Regions from separate parts of the Microcystis wesenbergii NRERC-220 genome, predicted to be linked through region 3. Evidence: predicted binding sites of a transcription regulator. Region 3 holds the regulator's gene; each other region holds the start of a gene.
What was found. The regulator NtcA, encoded in region 3, controls nitrogen genes in cyanobacteria. The targets are predictions, from matches to a motif close to TTTGTANCNNNNGNTACAAA.
Positions count from the first base shown of each region.

Region 1 (6,372 bases), 3.1 Mb from region 3:
TCGGCCATTTTCGTCCTTTCCGAGTCTAACTCGCAAGTGCAAAAACGTCCCGTTCGTCTCGGTCAAGCGCTCGACGGTCAAGTAGAAATTCTCACTGGACTTGAACCGGGGGAGCGTTTCGTCGTCAATAGTAGTAAACCTTTGCAAAATGGTGAAAAAGTCCGCATCAGTATCCTGAGTAATCCTTGATGAGTCAGGGGTTGGCGGCTTTTCAGTGATCAGTGAACAGTAATCAGTAGGGTGTGGGGTGTGGGGTGTGGGCTTCGGCCGTGAGCTCAGCGTTCGACCGAGCTCACGCCGAGGTCCGAACGGGTGTGGGGAAGGAAACCTCTTTCATCTGTGGGGGTGAAAATTTTTTCATCGGGACTGACTCCTAACTCCTGTCTCCTGTCTCCTAACTCCTGTCTCCTGTCTCCTGAAAGTTTTTAAATATTTTTCAACATCAGCAAAGAGCGAGTTTGAAAGCCGAGATTTTGGTAGAGATTGAGAGCATTGTCGTTATTGATGAAGACTTGTAAACCGATGCGGGTTTGTCCGCGACTTTTTGCCCAATCCTTAGCTCGATCGATTAGTGCGCTGGCGATACCTTGGCGACGATGCTGGGGATCGACGTAAATTAGGAAAATATGACCATAGCGATCGCCTGTCACCTGATCGACGGCGCTCCCCATCCAGAGACAAGCGATCGCCGTTTGTTGTGCTTCGACGATCCACAGGGGAGTATCGAGGCAAAAAAACTGTCTGACTGTATCAGCTAGATGGGAGAGGTTTTTTTGTTCGGGAAAAAATTCTTCATAGGTGCGGGTGAGAAAATTAATTAGTAGATAGCGATCGCTCGGTTTTCCCAGTCGCAGCCGATAATCTTCGGGAAGGTTAGCCATGCCAAGGATAAGAGAAAATTATGCCCAGGGATGGCTCGATCGGAGCGGGTGCGGCTAAATCTGCCGGTAAAAAAATCCGGATGCCAGTGGCAACCAGAGCAACTAAAAACACGAAGATAGTCAGGAGCGGGGCGATATATTGCCGGAAAAAAGCCATAATTATTTGATCTGTAAACTACTATTCTTTCTATTTTAGGGATTGCCAGTTAAGATATCAGCAATTAAAAAAAATTCGCCCAAAAAAAGTGATCGGCATACCGATCACTAGAAACCGACAACTAGACTATGACTAAACACCGATTAAATCTAACGAAGGTGTAAATAGGCCGCCTCTGCTTCCAATTGACGTACTAAAGCTTCATTTCCCTGCGCTCTAGCTACTTCCAGTCGGTGTTGTAAATTTCTGCGGAGTGTTTCTCTATGAGCGACGGTGGCCTGTGTTAGGACTTGCTGACGATTTTTGTTCATGATGGACAGACTTTTGAGCGACTTAACTTACCTTATATCTAAATCATAACATTCTCCTTGGTAAACTGTATCTTTAGCTACTGAATTTAGCGTTAAGATTTATTAAAGCTGTTGGCCACCTTAGTGACAAGTCAATGACGGAACAGGCACTGATAACCCTTACTAGCGATTTTGGACTACGGGACGGTTATGTGGGCATTATCAAGGGAGTAATAGCGGGAATTGCCCCCCATGCTCGCACTATCGACCTGAATCATCAAATTTCGCCCCAAGACCTTTACGCTGGTCGTTTTATCCTCCTGAATGCCTATCAATATTTTCCCCAAGGCACTATTCATCTGGCAGTTATAGATCCGGGGGTAGGAAGCAAAAGACGCGGGGTAGGGATTCGTTTTGCCGGTGGTTATTTAGTTGGTCCAGATAATGGTTTATTTAGTGGCATTTTAAGCCAATCTACCGCTATATCCGCCGTTAATCTCAATAATTCTTCCTATTGGCGCACCCCTAACCCTAGCACTACTTTTCACGGTCGTGATGTTTTTGCTCCTGTGGCCGCTTATTTGTCCCGGGGAGTACCCCTAGAAATGTTAGGTGAGATTATTGATCCCGATAGCTTGCAACAATTAGCGATCGCTGTTCCGCAAATCGAGGAAGATAAAATCAGGGGTCAAATTCAATATATTGACATTTTCGGCAATTTAATCAGCAATATTCCCGATTATCTCCTAGAGGGAAAAAATTGGTCAGTGCAGTTGGGGCCAAAAATTATCCCCGCAAAAAACACCTACAGTGATGTTCCTTCCGGAGAAATAGTCGCTTTTATCGGTAGTCACGGGGGGTTAGAAATTGCCGTCAATAGTGGTAGCGCCCAAAAGCAATTACACCTAAATATTGGCGATGCGATCGAGGTTAGAATAGATAGGAGTCAGTGATCAAAACTGATAACTGATAACTGATAACTGATAACTGATAACTGATAACTGATAACTGATAACTGATAACTGATAACTGATAACTGATAACTGATATAGCCTTTTAATCAATTCTCATACTAATATCTAACCAAGTAGAACGGGTAATCGGGGCGCTAGTGGAAATATAATCTACTCCTGTTTCGGCAACGTTGCGAATGCGATCGAGGGTAATATTTCCCGATGCTTCTATTTTGGTTTTACTATTAAAATTGCGGATCATCTCCACAGCAGTTTGCATCATCTCTAAATCCATATTATCTAACATAATGATCTCTACCTGCTGCTGTAGGGCCTGATTCACTTCTTCTAATTGGCTGGTTTCTACCTCAATTGTGAGAGGATAGGGCATATTTTGCCGTACACGACGCACTGCTTCCTCGATGCTGCCGGCTGCTTGAATATGATTATCTTTAATCATAATTGCATCATCTAACCCCAAACGATGGTTAATAGCGCCACCGATACCGGAGGCATATTTTTCTAAAATTCGCAATCCGGGGGTAGTTTTGCGAGTATCCACCAATCTTGTCGATAAATCGGCAATTTTCTCCACATATTTGCGAGTGGCACTAGCAATCCCACTCAAGCGCATAGCAAGATTTAAAGCGACTCTTTCCCCAATTAACAGCGCATCGAGGGAACCTTCTATCTCGGCAATAACTTTAGACTTGGGGCAGAATTCCCCTTCGGCAACGGTGGGGGTAAAGTGAATAGTGGGGTTAAGCAGTTGAAAAACTCGTTCAGCTACGGGTAAACCGGCAATAACTCCCGCTTCTTTGGCAATCCAAGTAGCTTGACCGATTTTAGCATGACCGAAGAAAATTGCTTGGGTGGTGCGATCGCCTCTACCGAGATCTTCTCGTAACCAGTTTTCTAACAAGGGATCAAGGACTAATAGGGGCGGTAACATAGAATTTATCGAAACAATCGGGACGTATTTATTTTAAGTTTAGGAATGTTTGACCTTTTTGTAAACTTTCTTTAATCGAAACTTATCCCTTCATAGATTAACTCGATCGCACAGTGAAAATCGAGACTAGATAGAATAATTTCTTCCCCTTGACTATAAGCGCAGTAAAACCAAATTTTATCTTCACCGCGACGATAAACCTCAACACTGATCGATTCGGGATCGACTAAAACGTATTCTTGTAAACTGGCAATCTGACGATAATATTGTAACTTTTTAGTGCGATCATAGTTTCCTGTGCTGGGGGAAAGCACTTCAATAATCACTTGTGGATGTTGAATAAAATTACGAGATTCTCTATCCCTAGAATCGCAACTAATCACCAAATCGGGATAAAAATAACGACTATTATTAGCTTGGACTTTCACATCAGATACATTGACTCGACAGCCTCGCGGACGGAGATGAAGTCTTAAAGCCGTATAAAAATTCAAGGTAATATCATTATGGGGCAGACTACCCCCGGTCATGGCGATAATTTCCCCATCAATATATTCATGGCGACATTCCTGGGTAGCGTCCCATTCTAGATACTCTTCCGGGGTCATTCTTTCTGGGTATTGAGGTTGAGCGATCATTTTTCTTTTTCCTTGTCAACTAACTAAATTAATATCCCATTTCCTTTTTATGTTATACCATTTTCTCGCCCGAAGATTGAAGAATAGTCATAATTAAGCGGTGACTGATTACCCTAATGATAAGATGGAGAGAGAAAGCATTATTGTCGCAGGTCGCTAAGATGACGAAAACAGTTGCCGATATCATGACTCCCAATCCCATCACCGTCACCGCTAACACTTCTCTATCCGAAGCAGTGAAAATTTTGGCCGAAAAGCGGTTTAGTGGTTTACCCGTGGTGGATGACAATATGCGACTGATTGGGGTTATCTCCGAAACTGACCTCATGTGGCAGGAAACGGGAGTAGAAGCTCCTCCTTACATTATGCTCCTCGATAGCGTCATCTATCTACAAAATCCTAGCCGTCACGAGAAATTACTCCATAAAGCTCTCGGTCAAACCGTGGGGGAAGTAATGACCGATAAACCTATTAGTATCACGGCTGACCGCCCTTTGAAAGAAGCGGCCTCGTTAATGTACGATCGTCATGTGCGTCGTTTACCGGTGATTGAGGAAGAAACCCACAAAGTAATTGGTATTATCACTCGCGGTGATATCATTCGCGATATGGCAAAATCCGAAGCATAATTGCTTTTCTAGGGCAACAATTAACTAAAAGGTCTTGAACAAATGAATCAATCTCAGGAAACGGTTACTTATTCCCTAGAAACTATCTTGATGCGGATTGAGGGAAAAATCGATTCTTTACAAAAAGATGTGACGTAACTGTTCAGGGGGTAGGGTTGATTCATGAATCAACCCTACAATGAATCAACCCTAGTTCAGGGGGGGACAAAATCTGATAATCTAAAAAGGCGTAGAAAAGAGCGGCTACTGTGGGAGAGTAGTATCCATGCCTCTAGGAAAGGCAGTTCTTCTCCTTCTCTGCTGCCCCAGGAGAGTCCTTCCACAGAGTCAATGCCACTGGCGGCTTGACATCCCCCCCCCTGAACGGTTACGATGTGACGGATTTAAAGATAGGGCAAGCGGTGTTAACGGGAAAAGTTGAGGGAATAGAAAATCGACTAAACTCATGGGAGGAAAACCAGAAATATGTGAAAACTTTTTTTCTGAGCAGTAATCCCTAAATTCTTGTTTCCCTTGCAATTTTTCTAAAAACTATCAGGATGAAGCGCCGTCAATTTCTCACTAATTCCGCCCTAACTGCTGTTAGTTTTTCCCTAGTTCCTAGAAAAGTCGTTAGCACTAATTTTCCTCTGATTAAACCGCCACATCTACAACCGGGGGACGGAGTGGGTATTATTAGTCCGGCGGGGGCAACTTTTAAAGAAGATGATTTGAATATAGTTATCGAAGCAGTTAAAGCTTTAAAATTAGTCCCAAAAGTTGGTCAACACGCTTTAGATCGTTATGGTTATTTAGCAGGTAAAGATAGGGAGCGAGCGTCGGATATAAATCAATTTTTTGCCGATGATAATATTGCCCTAATTTTACCAATTCGCGGCGGTTGGGGAAGCGCTCGTTTATTACCTTATCTCGACTACGATTTAATTGGCCGTCATCCGAAAATTATCTGTGGTTTTAGTGATATAACTTCTTTATTATTAGCTATTTATGCCAAAACTGGTTTAGTTACTTTCCATGCTCCCAATGGCTTTTCTAGTTGGCGCACCGCTCAAACTGAAAGCTTTCGACAGGTTTTATTTTCCGGGGAAAAGTTGACTTTTAGAAATATTCCCGATCCCGATGATGCCAATCGTTTAATGCGGGTAAAAAATCGGATTCAAACTATTACTAAAGGTCAAGCAAAAGGTAAATTAATCGGTGGTAATTTAACCACTTTAGCCTCGATCGCAGGTTCTCCCTATCTACCAGATTTTACCAGTGCTATCCTATTTTTAGAAGATATTGGTGAAGATATTTATGAAATAGATCGCCTGTTAAATCAATTAAAATTAGCGGGAATTCTCGATAATTTAGCTGGTTTTATCTTCGGTCAATGCAGCAATTGTAGCGCCAATAGTGACTATGGTTCCTTGACTTTAGAAGAAGTGATCCGAGAATATATTCAACCCTTAAAAATTCCCGCTTGTCTAGGATTAACTATCGGACATTTAGAAATTATTGAAACTATTCCCATCGGTATTGCAGTAGAATTTGATGCGAATCAGGGAACAATTACTATGTTAGAATCGGCGGTTAGTAAACCGTAAAATAGGTGACTGTTGCTATTCCCTTTTTTAACTGATAACGGAATATTTAGACTGGCGAAGTTACATTATGGGCGCACGCAGTTCGATCAACTCACTGACCACGGTGCGCCCCTACCATTGGCGCAATAATATTATTGTCGGGGCGAATTGCATTCGCCCTTTCCTCGATAATATTTGCTCATCACCATAACCCTGAATGACACACCGTATTTTTTCAAGTTTAAGGCTGCTTGATCTGGATTCCAGTCAAACTTTCATAATTAAAATAGTCACTCGCACTGTTGGT
Region 1 covers NZ_JAVSJA010000001.1:622,707-629,078, forward strand. The annotation lists gene RAM70_RS03145 (efflux RND transporter periplasmic adaptor subunit) at 1-189, shown strand, start outside; gene RAM70_RS03150 (GNAT family N-acetyltransferase) at 426-881, opposite strand; gene RAM70_RS03155 (DUF8624 family small hydrophobic protein) at 874-1,038, opposite strand; gene pirA (arginine synthesis PII-interacting regulator PirA) at 1,188-1,349, opposite strand; gene RAM70_RS03165 (SAM hydrolase/SAM-dependent halogenase family protein) at 1,484-2,281, shown strand; gene nadC (carboxylating nicotinate-nucleotide diphosphorylase) at 2,385-3,233, opposite strand; gene RAM70_RS03175 (Uma2 family endonuclease) at 3,305-3,871, opposite strand; gene RAM70_RS03180 (CBS domain-containing protein) at 4,033-4,500, shown strand; partial or broken gene RAM70_RS03185 (polyhydroxyalkanoate biosynthesis repressor PhaR) at 4,543-4,635, shown strand; gene RAM70_RS22855 (hypothetical protein) at 4,845-5,000, shown strand; gene RAM70_RS03195 (S66 peptidase family protein) at 5,040-6,086, shown strand; gene RAM70_RS03200 (hypothetical protein) at 6,154-6,276, shown strand.
Region 1: the regulator NtcA is predicted to act here: its motif matches at 1,414-1,433, upstream of pirA (arginine synthesis PII-interacting regulator PirA).

Region 2 (6,372 bases), 2.4 Mb from region 3:
CGCCACGACGACAATGGTATTATTTAATCGTTATCCCGAGGAGTTTTCCTGTCCGGCGATCGAGGTAAAGAAAAAACGATCTCTGTGAGCTTGTCCTGACTATTGTTATCGATTTGATCTAAGCTCATTTCCCCCCCCGATACTTCGATAATTCCCTTCGCTAACTGGAATTTAAGACCGGGAGAAAGACCGAGAGCTTGAGTAAATTGTTTTACTTCTTCCGGCTTTGATTCTAAACTCAAAGGGGAAATTTCTGGCATTTGCCAAAGAGGGATTTCACCCGGAAATTCTAGACTAATAGTGACTTTTTTCTCGTCAAGAGTGCTTACCGATATACAAATAGAGCCACTCGCTAAGTTGGCAATCGCTGCATCGACGAGAAGGACAAAAGCGGAGGATAAACGTTGATAATCGGCAATAATAGCAATATCATCGGTTAAAGGACTAAATTTAAGCTTAATATTGCGATTAGCTGCCTGTAAATAGGTTAAACTTGCCCAATCTTGCCAGAGTTTAGTTAAAGAAAAAATTTCTCGCTCCAGAGGTATAGTACCAGACTCTAGCTTCGAGAGATTAATCATCTCATCGAGCATTGCCATCAGTTTACGGCCCGCCAGTTGCCCCTGGGCGATAAATTCCCTTTCTTCGGCCGGACTTTCGCAAAGATCGGCGAGAATCATTTGATGGAGACTGATCATACTGCTCAATGGCGATCGCAATTCGTGGGCAACCCGTCCCAAAAAACTGCTTTTGAGGTGATTAATTGCCACAGCCATGTGATAAGCGAGGCGAGTTTGCTGTAATTCCCGTTTTAAAGCGTCAATATCGTCCATATTTACAGAAAAACTGCCCCTTGTCGTAAGATATCCCATCTTTGACATTGCCAACGCGCGACGGTGGAGGGTTGTCCACTATTGATTATTCCCCATGCTTGCCTTTCTGTGGGAGCTAACACCGTCACCGAGGGAAAAGTAGTCATAATCGCTTCTGGAGTCAATAAAGGCTCTTGTCCTGACAGATTAGCACTTGTGGTCGCTAAAACACCAGTTCGACCAAGAATTTCTCTTGCGATCGCATGAGCGGGAACTCGGATACCAATCGTGCTAGTATCCTTAGGGTTAAGAACTTTTGGTACTTTTTCAGAAGCAGGTAAAACCAAAGTTAGGGAGCCGGGCCAGTGTTTTTCGGTCATTTGCCGCCAAATTTCCCTTTCTTCCTGATTTCCCTTGACATAATCCCATAAATCTGCTGCTGAGGCCGCCATGAGAATTAAAGGTTTATCAAAAGTCCGTTTTTTAGCGGCAAAAACTAAGGCAGCATAGGGGGGAGAAACCGCTAAAGCGGGGACTGTATCCGTGGGAAAAGAAACCACTTGACCACTTAGGGCCGCGTGAACAATTTCGTTAAGAGAAGCAGTAGGCATTGAGAATTGATCATTTTTGGGGACTAATTTAGCCTAAAACTTTTTGGTACAATTTTAAACGGGTAGGGTTGATTCATGAATCAACCCTACCTTGAATCAACCCTACCTTGAATCAACCCTACCTTGAATCAACCCTACCTTGAATCAACCCTACCTTGAATCAACCCTACCTTGAATCAACCCTACTTGATCAGCGGGGTATCTGAAAGTTTTTAACACCTACCTACTTATCTCCAACCAATTAGCGACGATTAATTATGAATGAGTCTGATACTTTTGCTAATCTCGAACAATTAGAATATATTCCCTACCTAGATACCACCGGTAATATCTGTGTTGATTTCCAGGGAAAAATCGGGGTTTATGCCATTTTTGAGCGAGAACAAGTCTTAGAGTTTGTCGGCTATTCTCGTGATATTTATCTCAGTTTAAAACAACATCTTGCCCGACAGCCCCAAGCTTGTTATTGGCTAAAAATACAGTTGATCGAGCGTCCTAATCGGACGATTCTCGAATCGATTAAACAAGCTTGGCTAAGAGAAAGTCAGGCAGTAATCGGCAATGAAAAACTCTGGACAGAACCAATTGATGCTAAATTAGCCATGACTGAGACAGAAAAAGAAATTTATCAAAGTGCTGACGAAGTAGGGCAAATCAAGTTATTAAAACAGGTATCCAGACGAGTAGAAAACGATATTTTATCAACCCTAGAAAAACGGGGAGTACAGATGGAAATTCGTTTTAATCCTAAGTTAAAAGAACAGGGTTTGCTCGATTTAAAGTAAAAATTACTAGGAGCGATCAATTCTCCAGACAAACCGCTATGATAGTATATCGCCCCATCCCCACACCAATGGAACAGCGATGACCACTCCAGACTGGCCAAACCTACTGCAGCAAATACTCGATCAAAAATCCCTTTCCCTTAACCAAGCTGAAGAATTAATGACCGGATGGTTAAACGGCCAGATTCCCGAAGTTTTATCGGGGGCGATTTTAGCGGCTTTGCAAGCAAAAGGAGTCTCGGCCGCCGAATTAGCGGGAATGGCCGGAGTTTTACGGCAACAATCTCGCTTAGAAGACCCTAAACCCCATACTACTCCCGTTATCGATACCTGTGGCACCGGCGGTGACGGGGCCTCAACCTTTAATATTTCCACTGCCGTGGCTTTTGTGGCGGCCGCCGGGGGCGTAAAAGTGGCTAAACACGGCAATCGCTCGGCCTCCAGTAAAGTCGGTTCGGCCGATGTTTTAGAATATCTTGGGGTTAATTTAAGCGCCCCTAGCGAGAAAGTAGCGGCGGCTTTAGATGGGGTGGGAGTGACCTTTCTTTTTGCCCCCGGTTGGCATCCAGCCCTGAAAAGTGTGGCTAATCTCCGCAAAACCCTGAAAGTTCGCACGGTTTTTAATCTTCTGGGCCCTCTAGTTAATCCTCTCCGTCCCACAGGTCAAGTTATCGGTGTTTATGACCGGCAATTTCTCACCCCCATGGCCACAGCTTTAGCACAAATGGGAACCCCAAAGGCGATTATTGTTCACGGCCGGGAAAAACTCGACGAGGTGGGGTTAGGAGATCTGACCGATATGGCTTTATTAAATAATGGCGAGGTGATTTCGTCGGCGATCGATCCCTTGTCAATTACTATCCCCAGAGCCAGTTTAAATGCCCTTAAAGGCGGGGAAGTGCCAGAAAATGCCGAAATCCTCAAAAATGTCCTGCAAGGGGGGGGAACGCCGCCTCAACGGGATGCTGTGGCGATTAATGCCTCTCTTGCCCTACAGGTGGCAGAAAAGGTCACTTTTGGCGATCATGCTGCCGGTTTCGCCCTCGCTCGCGAGATTTTAGCCAGTGGGTTAGCTTGGCAAAAATTAGAGGAGTTGGTTAAGTTTCTCACCTAGGACAATTCAGAGGAGACAGGAGACAGGCTTCGGCCGTGAGCTTTTGTCGAACGCTGAGCTCACGGCCGAAGCCCACACCCCACACCCTACACCCCACACCCCACACCCCATCTCAATGCACTTACTGCATGACAGAAATCCTTAAACACGATGGTTAAAGGATTTCTGTTACAGACAATACAAAATTATCCAAGTTAAAAAGAATTAAATAACAAATAGAGACTAGGTAAATTACTAAATTTTTGCTAATGACGACGGTATTTTAAAGAATACTTATTGTTAAATCCCGATTTCTTCATTTCTAACCCGCACCAACTAGAACAATTACACCCACAGACCAGTAAGGAGATAGATTCGTGGTACAAGCACCTGAAAAAGATGGAACAACTCTCAATAAATTCGAGAAATTTAAAGCCGAAAAAGACGGATTAGCCATTAAAGATGAACTAGATCATTTTGCCCAAATCGGTTGGGAAGCGATGGATAAAACCGATTTAGAACATCGCTTAAAATGGGTGGGGGTTTTTTATCGTCCCGTCACCCCGGGCAAATTTATGATGCGTTTGCGGATTCCTAACGGCATTCTCAGTAGTGAGCAAATGCGAGTTTTAGGGGAAATCGTGCAGCGTTACGGCGATGATGGCAATGCCGATATTACTACTCGTCAAAACCTACAATTACGCGGTATTCGTATCGAAGATATTCCTGATATTTTCCAACGACTAAAATCCGTGGGCATGACTTCGGTACAATCGGGCATGGATAATGTTAGAAATATTACCGGTTCACCCATGGCGGGACTAGACGCGGATGAATTAATTGACACCAGGGAATTAGTCCAAAAAGTCCAAGATATGATTACCAACTACGGTCAAGGTAATTATCAATTTACCAATCTGCCCCGCAAATTTAATATTGCCATCGAGGGGGGCCGGGATAATTCGGTTCATGCGGAAATTAACGATATTGCCTTTGTTCCTGCCTATAAAGAGGGAGAATTAGGCTTTAATGTCGTGGTGGGCGGCTTTTTCTCGGCTAAACGCTGTGAAGCGGCAATTCCCATGAATGTTTGGGTGAGACCGAATCAGGAAGTGGTGGATTTATGCCGAGGGATTTTGGAAGTTTACCGCGATAACGGATTGCGTGCCAATCGTCAAAAATCCCGTTTAATGTGGTTAATTGATGAGTGGGGAATTGAGGAATTCCGCACTCGGGTGGCTAATCACCTAGGTTATCCCTTGGCAACGGCAGCAGAAAAAGACGCTATTGACTGGGAAAAACGAGATCATTTAGGAGTTTTTCCCCAAAAACAGGAGGGATTGAGCTATATCGGTCTTTGTATTCCCGTTGGTCGTCTATTTGCCGATGATATGTTCGATTTAGCCCGGATTGCCGAAGTGTATGGTAGCGGAGAATTACGTTTAACCGTGGAACAAAACGTGATTATTCCCAATATAGCGGCTGAAAATATGGCGACTCTTTTAACCGAGCCTTTACTGGCTAAGTTTACCCCCAATCCCACTCCTTTACAACGAGCGCTCGTTTCTTGCACGGGGGCGCAATTCTGCAATTTTGCCCTGATTGAAACCAAAAATAAGGCTGTGGACTTGATTCGTCAGTTAGATGCCGAATTAAATATTCCCCAGGGTGTGCGTATGCACTGGACCGGTTGCCCTAACTCCTGCGGACAACCCCAAGTGGCCGATATCGGTTTGATGGGGACAAAAGCGCGCAAAGACGGCAAAACCGTGGAAGGAGTTGACCTCTACATGGGGGGTAAAGTGGGTAAAGATGCCCACCTGGGCAGCTGTGTACAAAAAGGGATTCCCTGTGAAGATCTAAAATCGCTGTTAACTTCTATCCTCATCGAACAATTTGGGGCGACACCGAAGGGTTAATTAAGTAGTCGTGCAAAATTAATTTCTTGGTTAAGATGGGCAAAAGGCAAAAGGCAAAAGGCAAAAAGTAGTTAGATATGTGTAATTAATTGTGTCTAGCTACTTAACAAGTTTATTGATACGCTGAATGGGGGGTTTATCCCCTCTTTTTTTTCTGTATCTCTGTTGCTTTAAATTGGCAAACCTCTTGCTATAGTAGGGGGCAGATAGGAGCAGGAAAATCCTTATATATTTTCCAGATGGGAATCGTTACTTAGCTTTAAATTGGGCTTGTTTACGAAGTAATTCCCCGATGGTTAAATTGGGTTGAGGTCGGCCATTAAAAACCGTTCCTACCTCAAATTTTTGCAACTGTACCCGTGCCAAATGATAGGCCTCATCCGGTAGGGGAATATAACCAATACTATCTAATAAATTGGGAACTCGATCGAGATAATATTCGACAAATTTCTCTAAAGCGGGATTCTCTTGGGCTTTTTGGGCATTAACATAAATAAACAAAGGACGAGATAAAGGCTGATATTTACTATCCTCTACATTGCCGCGAGTTGGTTCAATACCGTTAACTTTCAAAGCTTTTAATTTATCCCGATTTTGTTCATAGTAAGCATGGCCAAAATAGCCTAAAGCGTTCGTATCTTGACTAACGGCATTAACTAAAGCTTGGTCATCTTCACTAAAGTTAAAATCCCCACGACTGGCATCTTTGCCGTTAATTACCTCACTAAAAAAATCGTAGGTTCCGGAATCTTTACCCGGTCCGTGAAGGGTAATCGGTTGGTCAGGCCAAGCGGGATTAATTTGATTCCAACGTTTGATTTTATTCTCGGCCGCGGGTTCCCAAATAGTTCTTAATTCTGTAGTCGAAATATCATCAACCCAGTTATTTTGGGGATTGACTACCACGGTCAAAGCATCAAAAGCGATCGGTAGTTCGATAAATCTTACCTTATTAGCATCACATTCTTTTAATTCTTCCACAGAAATCGGCCGAGAAGCATTATTAATATCGGTTTCTCCCGCACAAAATTTTCTAAAACCGCCGCCGGTTCCTGAAATATTAGCGTCAATTTTAACATCAGCCAAAACTTTGTTAGGGGTATTAGCTTTAAAATCTTCGAGAACTTTGTTGGTAATTGGTGCTACGGTACT
Region 2 covers NZ_JAVSJA010000001.1:1,349,308-1,355,679, reverse strand. The annotation lists gene RAM70_RS06540 (GNAT family N-acetyltransferase) at 1-88, shown strand, start outside; gene RAM70_RS06535 (sensor histidine kinase) at 24-881, opposite strand; gene RAM70_RS06530 (L-threonylcarbamoyladenylate synthase) at 836-1,423, opposite strand; gene RAM70_RS06525 (GIY-YIG nuclease family protein) at 1,681-2,208, shown strand; gene trpD (anthranilate phosphoribosyltransferase) at 2,288-3,322, shown strand; gene RAM70_RS06515 (ferredoxin--nitrite reductase) at 3,679-5,220, shown strand; gene RAM70_RS06510 (PstS family phosphate ABC transporter substrate-binding protein) at 5,470-6,372, opposite strand, start outside.
Region 2: the regulator NtcA is predicted to act here: its motif matches at 3,487-3,506, upstream of RAM70_RS06515 (ferredoxin--nitrite reductase).

Region 3 (6,372 bases):
TTTTAAATCCCTGCCTAATTATCGAAGTTTTATCTCCTTCCACCTCTGGTTATGATCGGGGTGATAAATTTCGTTATTATCGTTCTATACCCCAATTAAACCAATATCTTCTCGTCAGTCAAGGGGAGATACTAATAGAATCCTATAGCAAAACATCAGAGAATAATTGGTTACTGCAAGAATACACCCCAGCCAGGGGAATTATATCCCTAGATTCTTTAGGAATTAGCTTAAATATTGCCGATATTTACGAAGGAATTGATTTTAATCTCAACTCCTAACTTTGGCTATCTTTTAAGAGGACGTACTAAAAACAATTTTACCATCTTTTACCGCCACTAAACGCAAAGTTAAGGGGCCGGCAGTATTAGTTTTACTAGCAGCAATTGCCTCAAGTGTCTCGATAGAATTACCCGACTTTTTGACTTGACCAATAAAGTTAACTACCGTAGTTAATAACCCATCTTCCACCTGAATTGACCCTAAAACTCCCGCACTTCTGGCGCGAAATTGAGCCGAAGCTAAGAGTAAATCTAAGCGCTTTTGTAGGTCTTCTTCTGTCATATTTTCGGGATCGATGGAAACGGCAGCGATTACCTGTTTCTCCTCAAAAACTCTTTGATTGGGAACCACATCAGCAAAGACACGAATCTCGGTTTCTCCTAAGACATAATTACCTGCTGAAAGGATTCTCACCACATATTCTTTACCGTCCTGTAATTGTTGACTTAACTGTTCTACCTGTGCTTTTGTGATCTTAACTAAACGTTGGTCAAAATTAGGCTGATTCGGTTGGGTGGCGCGGATAGCATTTATATTCGCTTCTCGCAATAATTTATCGATAACGGTGACAATAGCTTGGGGATCAACAATACGAAAAGCACCAAAAGATAACACCTGTCCCCGGAAAATAGCGATTTGTTTTTCCCGCAATTCTTGATAGGTTTGATAGTATTGTTCTAAAACTTCCACTTCCCGCTTAAGAAAAGCCATTTGGGTTTCTAAATCTTTTAATTTTCCCTCGCGCTGTTCCAAAGCTAAATTTTTATCGACGATCGAGCGATCGAGTTCTCCAATGCGTTGATCCCGGCGATCAATTTCTAGCTGTAGGGTTTTTTGCTGGGTTTCCAACTGTTGAAGTCGCGCTTGTCTGGCCGTTAATAACTTTTGTTGATTAGCCAACTCTTTATCTCTAACTTGAACGGTGGTTTGTAGTTGATTGATCTGACTAGAAAGAATTGATTTTTGTTGGGACAATTGATCTCGTTGACTGATTAACTGTGCCTTTTGATTAGTTAAAATAACTCGTTCATTGTTTAAATTAGCCACTTCCTTCCGAAACTTTTCCAACTGTCCCGAAACTAATCGCAAACGTTGACGAGAAGCTTGATAATTTTTGTTAAGAACCTCTAGACGTTTCTGCACGGCTATCTGTTCACTTTTAGCCGTTTTTAAAGCCTTTTCCACCTGATTTTTTTGTTCGGTGGTTTTTCTTACCTGACTTTCCAAATCCTTAATAGCGGCACGACGTTCATTTAAAAGACGATCCAGTTCAAAAACCCCTTGACGCAGGGATTTACTAGAAGCAAACAAGACAATTAAAGTGGAGCCGGCGATCAAAATTCCCGTTACAATCGTCATTAAAGTTGCGGTTTGTTTCGGACGCAGATTAAATAAACGCATCCTTTTCTTACCGATACGGCTCCCTATGCGATCGCCAACCGCCGCTATCAGACCACCTAAAACCACGATGGCCAAAACCAAAATATAAGCGCTAGTCATCCAGAATTTAAGTAAATTGTTGACTGAGAGCGACGGGATTATGGACGGTAATTTTCTTCTTGTAAATTGAGACCATTTCTTGATCCCGCAGCTCTCCCAATAAACGGGTGACAGTGACGCGGGTAGAACCGATCGCTTCTGCGATCGCTTGGTGAGACAATTTTAGATCCACCCGGATGCCATCGGTGGTGGGAACCCCAAAATCACGACAGAGAATCAATAAAAAACTGACCAAACGGGAACCCATATCCCGGTGAGCCAAGGTTTCGATCATCATTTCCGTTTGCAGAATCCGCGAGGACAACCCCTGCAACATCAACATTGATAAATCGGGATTATTGCGGAGGGATCTTTCTACCTGATCGATCGGGGCCGAGAGTAATTCTACCGGAGTAAAAGCCACGGCATGATAAAAACGATCCGATCGCTGGCCGGTGAGTAAGGATAGCACACCAAAGACGCTATTTTCCCGCAGTAGAGCCACGGTAATTTCTTCTCCCGCTTCATAGACTCGCGACAACTTAACGGCTCCTTTCAGCAAAAAATAGACTCTTTCGGCGGGATCTCCAGGGAAAAAGATCGTTTTGCCACGCTCGAACAATTCCACCACCGGGGGGAAATTGCCGCTGCCGATTCGACGGAACACATCTGCTAGGGGTTTGTCTTGTATTAGGGATAAGTCCATCTCACATCCAAAAAAGGGGAAAATTGTTTTTATTATGCAACGAGTGTCACCTCTATTAAACATAACCGCTCCCTAAACTGGGAAAAGTTTTGGGCGCTTTTTGCCAGACAATGGGGGAGGGGTGATCATTGCTGCCCCTTTATCTGTATCCCTATTATACCGAATCTCGCTGGGGTCGGCTATTGGGGAGATTTTTGTAAGAGAAACGAGAACTATGTTAGATTTAACGGGAAAAAACGCCCTAGTGACGGGGATTGCCAATAATCGCTCGATCGCTTGGGGAATTGCCCAACAACTCCATCAAGCTGGTGCAAATATCGGTGTCACCTATCTCCCCGACGAAAAAGGCCGTTTTGAGAAAAAAGTGCGAGAATTGGCCGATGAACTTAATCCCGCTTTTTATGTCCCCTGCGATGTCCAAAATGACCAACAGGTAGAAGATACTTTCGCTACAGTGGCGGAAAAATGGGGCAAACTGGATATTTTGATTCACTGTCTCGCTTTTGCCGATAAAGAGGGTTTAACGGGCGATTTTACCGCCATCCCTCGGGAAGCTTTCACTAAATCCCTAGATATTAGCACTTTTTCCCTAACCCGTCTAGCGCGATCAGCTAAACCTTTGATGACGGCAGGGGGAAGTATTATCACTCTTACCTATCTCGGCGGTGTCAAGGTAATTCCTAACTATAATTTAATGGGGGTGGCAAAAGCCGGTTTAGAAATGAGTGTTCGCTATTTAGCCGCGGAATTAGGTGGCCAAAAGATCCGAGTTAATGGTATTTCCGCCGGTCCAATTCGCACCTTGGCATCTTCGGCCGTGGGGGGAATTCTTGATATGATCCATCATGTGGAAGAAATCGCTCCTTTACATCGCACGGTGACACAAATTGAAGTGGGAAATACGGCCGCTTTTTTAGCCAGTGATCTTGCTAGTGGTATTACCGGTCAGATTATTTATGTAGATTCCGGTTACGAAATTATGGGAATGTAGTTTTAAGTAGGTAGGTGTTAAAAACCATCAGCGCCCCCCTTATTAAGGGTAGTAGGGTTGATTCATGAATCAACCCTACTATGAATCAACCCTACTATGAATCAACCCTAGGATCAAGGGGGTATCAAAGGCGAAATCTATCTTCAATTTAATTGAAACGACTATCATAAAAGACTATGATCGTGTTTGTTGCGAAGTTGCTGAAGAGTCTTGCGATCGCTCTCTAGATCGACTTCATTGTAATGTAAATCGGCATCATGGTTTTTCAAAAAAGCATCCACCACCCAACGAGAAGATAGACCTAAAATACTTCCGACCTCGGCACTGGTGATTTTTTCCGCTCGGTAGGCCTGCACCACCAAAGCCTCTAAAATTTCACGGGTAAGATTATTGTAGTTGTAATGTTGAAGCAATTCATCGGGAATATCGATAGTAATTTTCATGATTTAGCTTCCTTTTTTTTGGGTTTACCGATAATTTTTATAGAACTTAGGTTGAGTTGAAGCATGAAACCTAACACCTTAGTAATCGTCCAATTTCTTTGAGCGATCGCTGTAGATATTCTGGCAAGGGTTCAGTCTGCTGTGCGAGGGCAATTAGCAGCGCTTCAAGATCGATAATTGTTTTGGGAATTTCCATAAGTTAGTCCTGTCCAGTCAGGGTATAGGCTGCCCAATGGTAAGGATCGCTGTATTCTGTTAGTTGATCTAGCCCTATTTTACCCAGAGAACAAATCGCCCACCCTCGGTCAGACTAAGCTTGATGGTCATCGGATTTAATGGCTACCGCTTGGTAGTAAGAGGCGATCGCTTCTGCAAATCTGCCTAAATTACCTAACGCAAACCCTCGGTCAGACTAAGCTTGATGCAAATCGGGTTTAATTTCTAAAGCTCGAACGCAGGAGGCGATCGCTTCTCCAAATCTGCCTAAATTATATAACGCAATCCCTCGGTTGTTCCAAGCATCAGGGTCATCGGGTTTAATTTCTAAAGCTCGATCAAAGGATGCGATCGCTTGTTCAAATCTGCCTAAATTACCTAACGCAACCCCTCGGTTGTTCCAAGCTTCATGGTCATCGGGTTTAATTTCTAAAGCTCGATCGTAGGATGCGATCGCTTCTGCAAATCTGCCTAAATTACCCAACGCAAACCCTCGGTCAGACTAAGCTTGATGCAAATCGGGTTTAATTTCTAAAGCTCGAACGCAGGAGGCGATCGCTTCTCCAAATCTGCCTAAATTATATAACGCAATCCCTCGGTTGTTCCAAGCATCAGGGTCATCGGGTTTAATTTCTAAAGCTCGATCAAAGGATGCGATCGCTTCTGCCCATCTGCCTAGATTAGCTAACGCATTCCCTCGGTTGTACCAAGCTAGATGGAAATCGGGTTTAATTTCTAAAGCTTTGTCGTAAGATGCGATCTCTTCTGCCCATCTGCCTGAATTAGCTAACGCATTCCCTCGGTTGTTCCAAGCTTCATGGAAATCGGGTTTAATGGCTAAAGCTTGATCGTAGGATGCGATCGCTTGTTCAAATCTGCCTAAATTACCTAACGCAACCCCTCGGTTGTTCCAAGCTTGATGGTCATCGGGTTTAATTTCTAAAGCTCGATCGTAGGATGCGATCGCTTGTTCAAATCTGCCTAAATTACCTAACGCAACCCCTCGGTTGTACCAAGCTTGATGGAAATCGGGTTTAATTTCTAAAGCTCGATCGTAGGATGCGATCGCTTGTTCAAATCTGCCTAAATTACCTAACGCAACCCCTCGGTTGTACCAAGCTTCATGGTCATCGGGTTTAAATTCTAAAGCTTTATCGAAGGATGCGAGCGCTTCTGCCAATCTGCCTAAATTACCTAACGCAACCCCTCGGCCGTACCAAGCTTCATGCTGATCGGGTTTAATTTCTAAAGCTTTGTCGTAAGATGCGATCGCTTGTTCAAATCTGCCTAAATTACCTAACGCAACCCCTCGGTTGTACCAAGCTTCATGGTCATCGGGTTTAATTTCTAAAGCTCGATCGTAGGATGCGATCGCGTCTTCAAATCTGCCTAAATTAGCTAACGCAATCCCTCGGTTGTACCAAGCATCATGCTTATCGGGTTTAATTTCTAAAGCTCGATCGTAGGATGCGATCGCGCCGATAAAATCCCCATTCATGTATTTCTGGTTTCCTTGCTCAAACCAGAATTCGGCATCCTGAACCACTTCCGTTAAATCCGTCTCCTTTGAGCCTAGATTTTCCCCCTCCACACCGGAAACATCCCTCACCGCGTCGCGCAACTGGAGGCTAATCCGTTGGGACACTTCCCCCAGATTTCCCGTCATCACCTTGCCTAAAGCCGCCAGATCCCGCCCCAAAGTTTGATAATCTTCTGGATACTGTAGCCATTCCTCGCTTTTGACCCCTAGCCACTGCGCCAGCTTTTTATCGTCACAATGGCGACTGTGTAGCCATTCCCGTAACCCGTCGGTAGTGGTTCCCGCCGCCACCTGCTCGAATAACCCCATCAATATCCCTTCATATTCCCCATCGCTGGGTTCTGGAGGAGTATTTTTGACTTCTTTGGGGTTAATTGCCTTTGGACTGCCAATAAAGAGCGATTTTAGCCAATTCCAGAGCTTTTTTAGTAAGGATAGCATCGAAGAAAGGGGGAAAGGAAGATAAGGAAATTATATCTCTACTGCCGAAAGTCGTCCCTCTACTGGTTCAAATTCGTCCTCTAGTAGCCAATTTTCCGCTTCCTCGTAACTCGCACCGGTAAATACCACCTGATAACTCTCAGAGGGATCGTAAACGCGATAGTTTCCTGAAGATTCAGCGAGTAAAAGCAAGATATAGGGGGGAGATAGCAGCGGATCGATCCAAACCTCGGCAAAATTGGCGTTGTCAAATTGAAAGATGCTCCGAATCAGC
Region 3 covers NZ_JAVSJA010000001.1:3,749,215-3,755,586, reverse strand. The annotation lists gene RAM70_RS18240 (Uma2 family endonuclease) at 1-281, shown strand, start outside; gene RAM70_RS18235 (DUF3084 domain-containing protein) at 295-1,782, opposite strand; gene ntcA (global nitrogen regulator NtcA) at 1,790-2,467, opposite strand; gene fabI (enoyl-ACP reductase FabI) at 2,682-3,458, shown strand; gene RAM70_RS18220 (UPF0175 family protein) at 3,623-3,901, opposite strand; gene RAM70_RS18215 (hypothetical protein) at 3,972-4,097, opposite strand; gene RAM70_RS23105 (tetratricopeptide repeat protein) at 4,314-4,601, opposite strand; partial or broken gene RAM70_RS18205 (tetratricopeptide repeat protein) at 4,644-6,098, opposite strand; gene RAM70_RS18200 (hypothetical protein) at 6,129-6,372, opposite strand, start outside.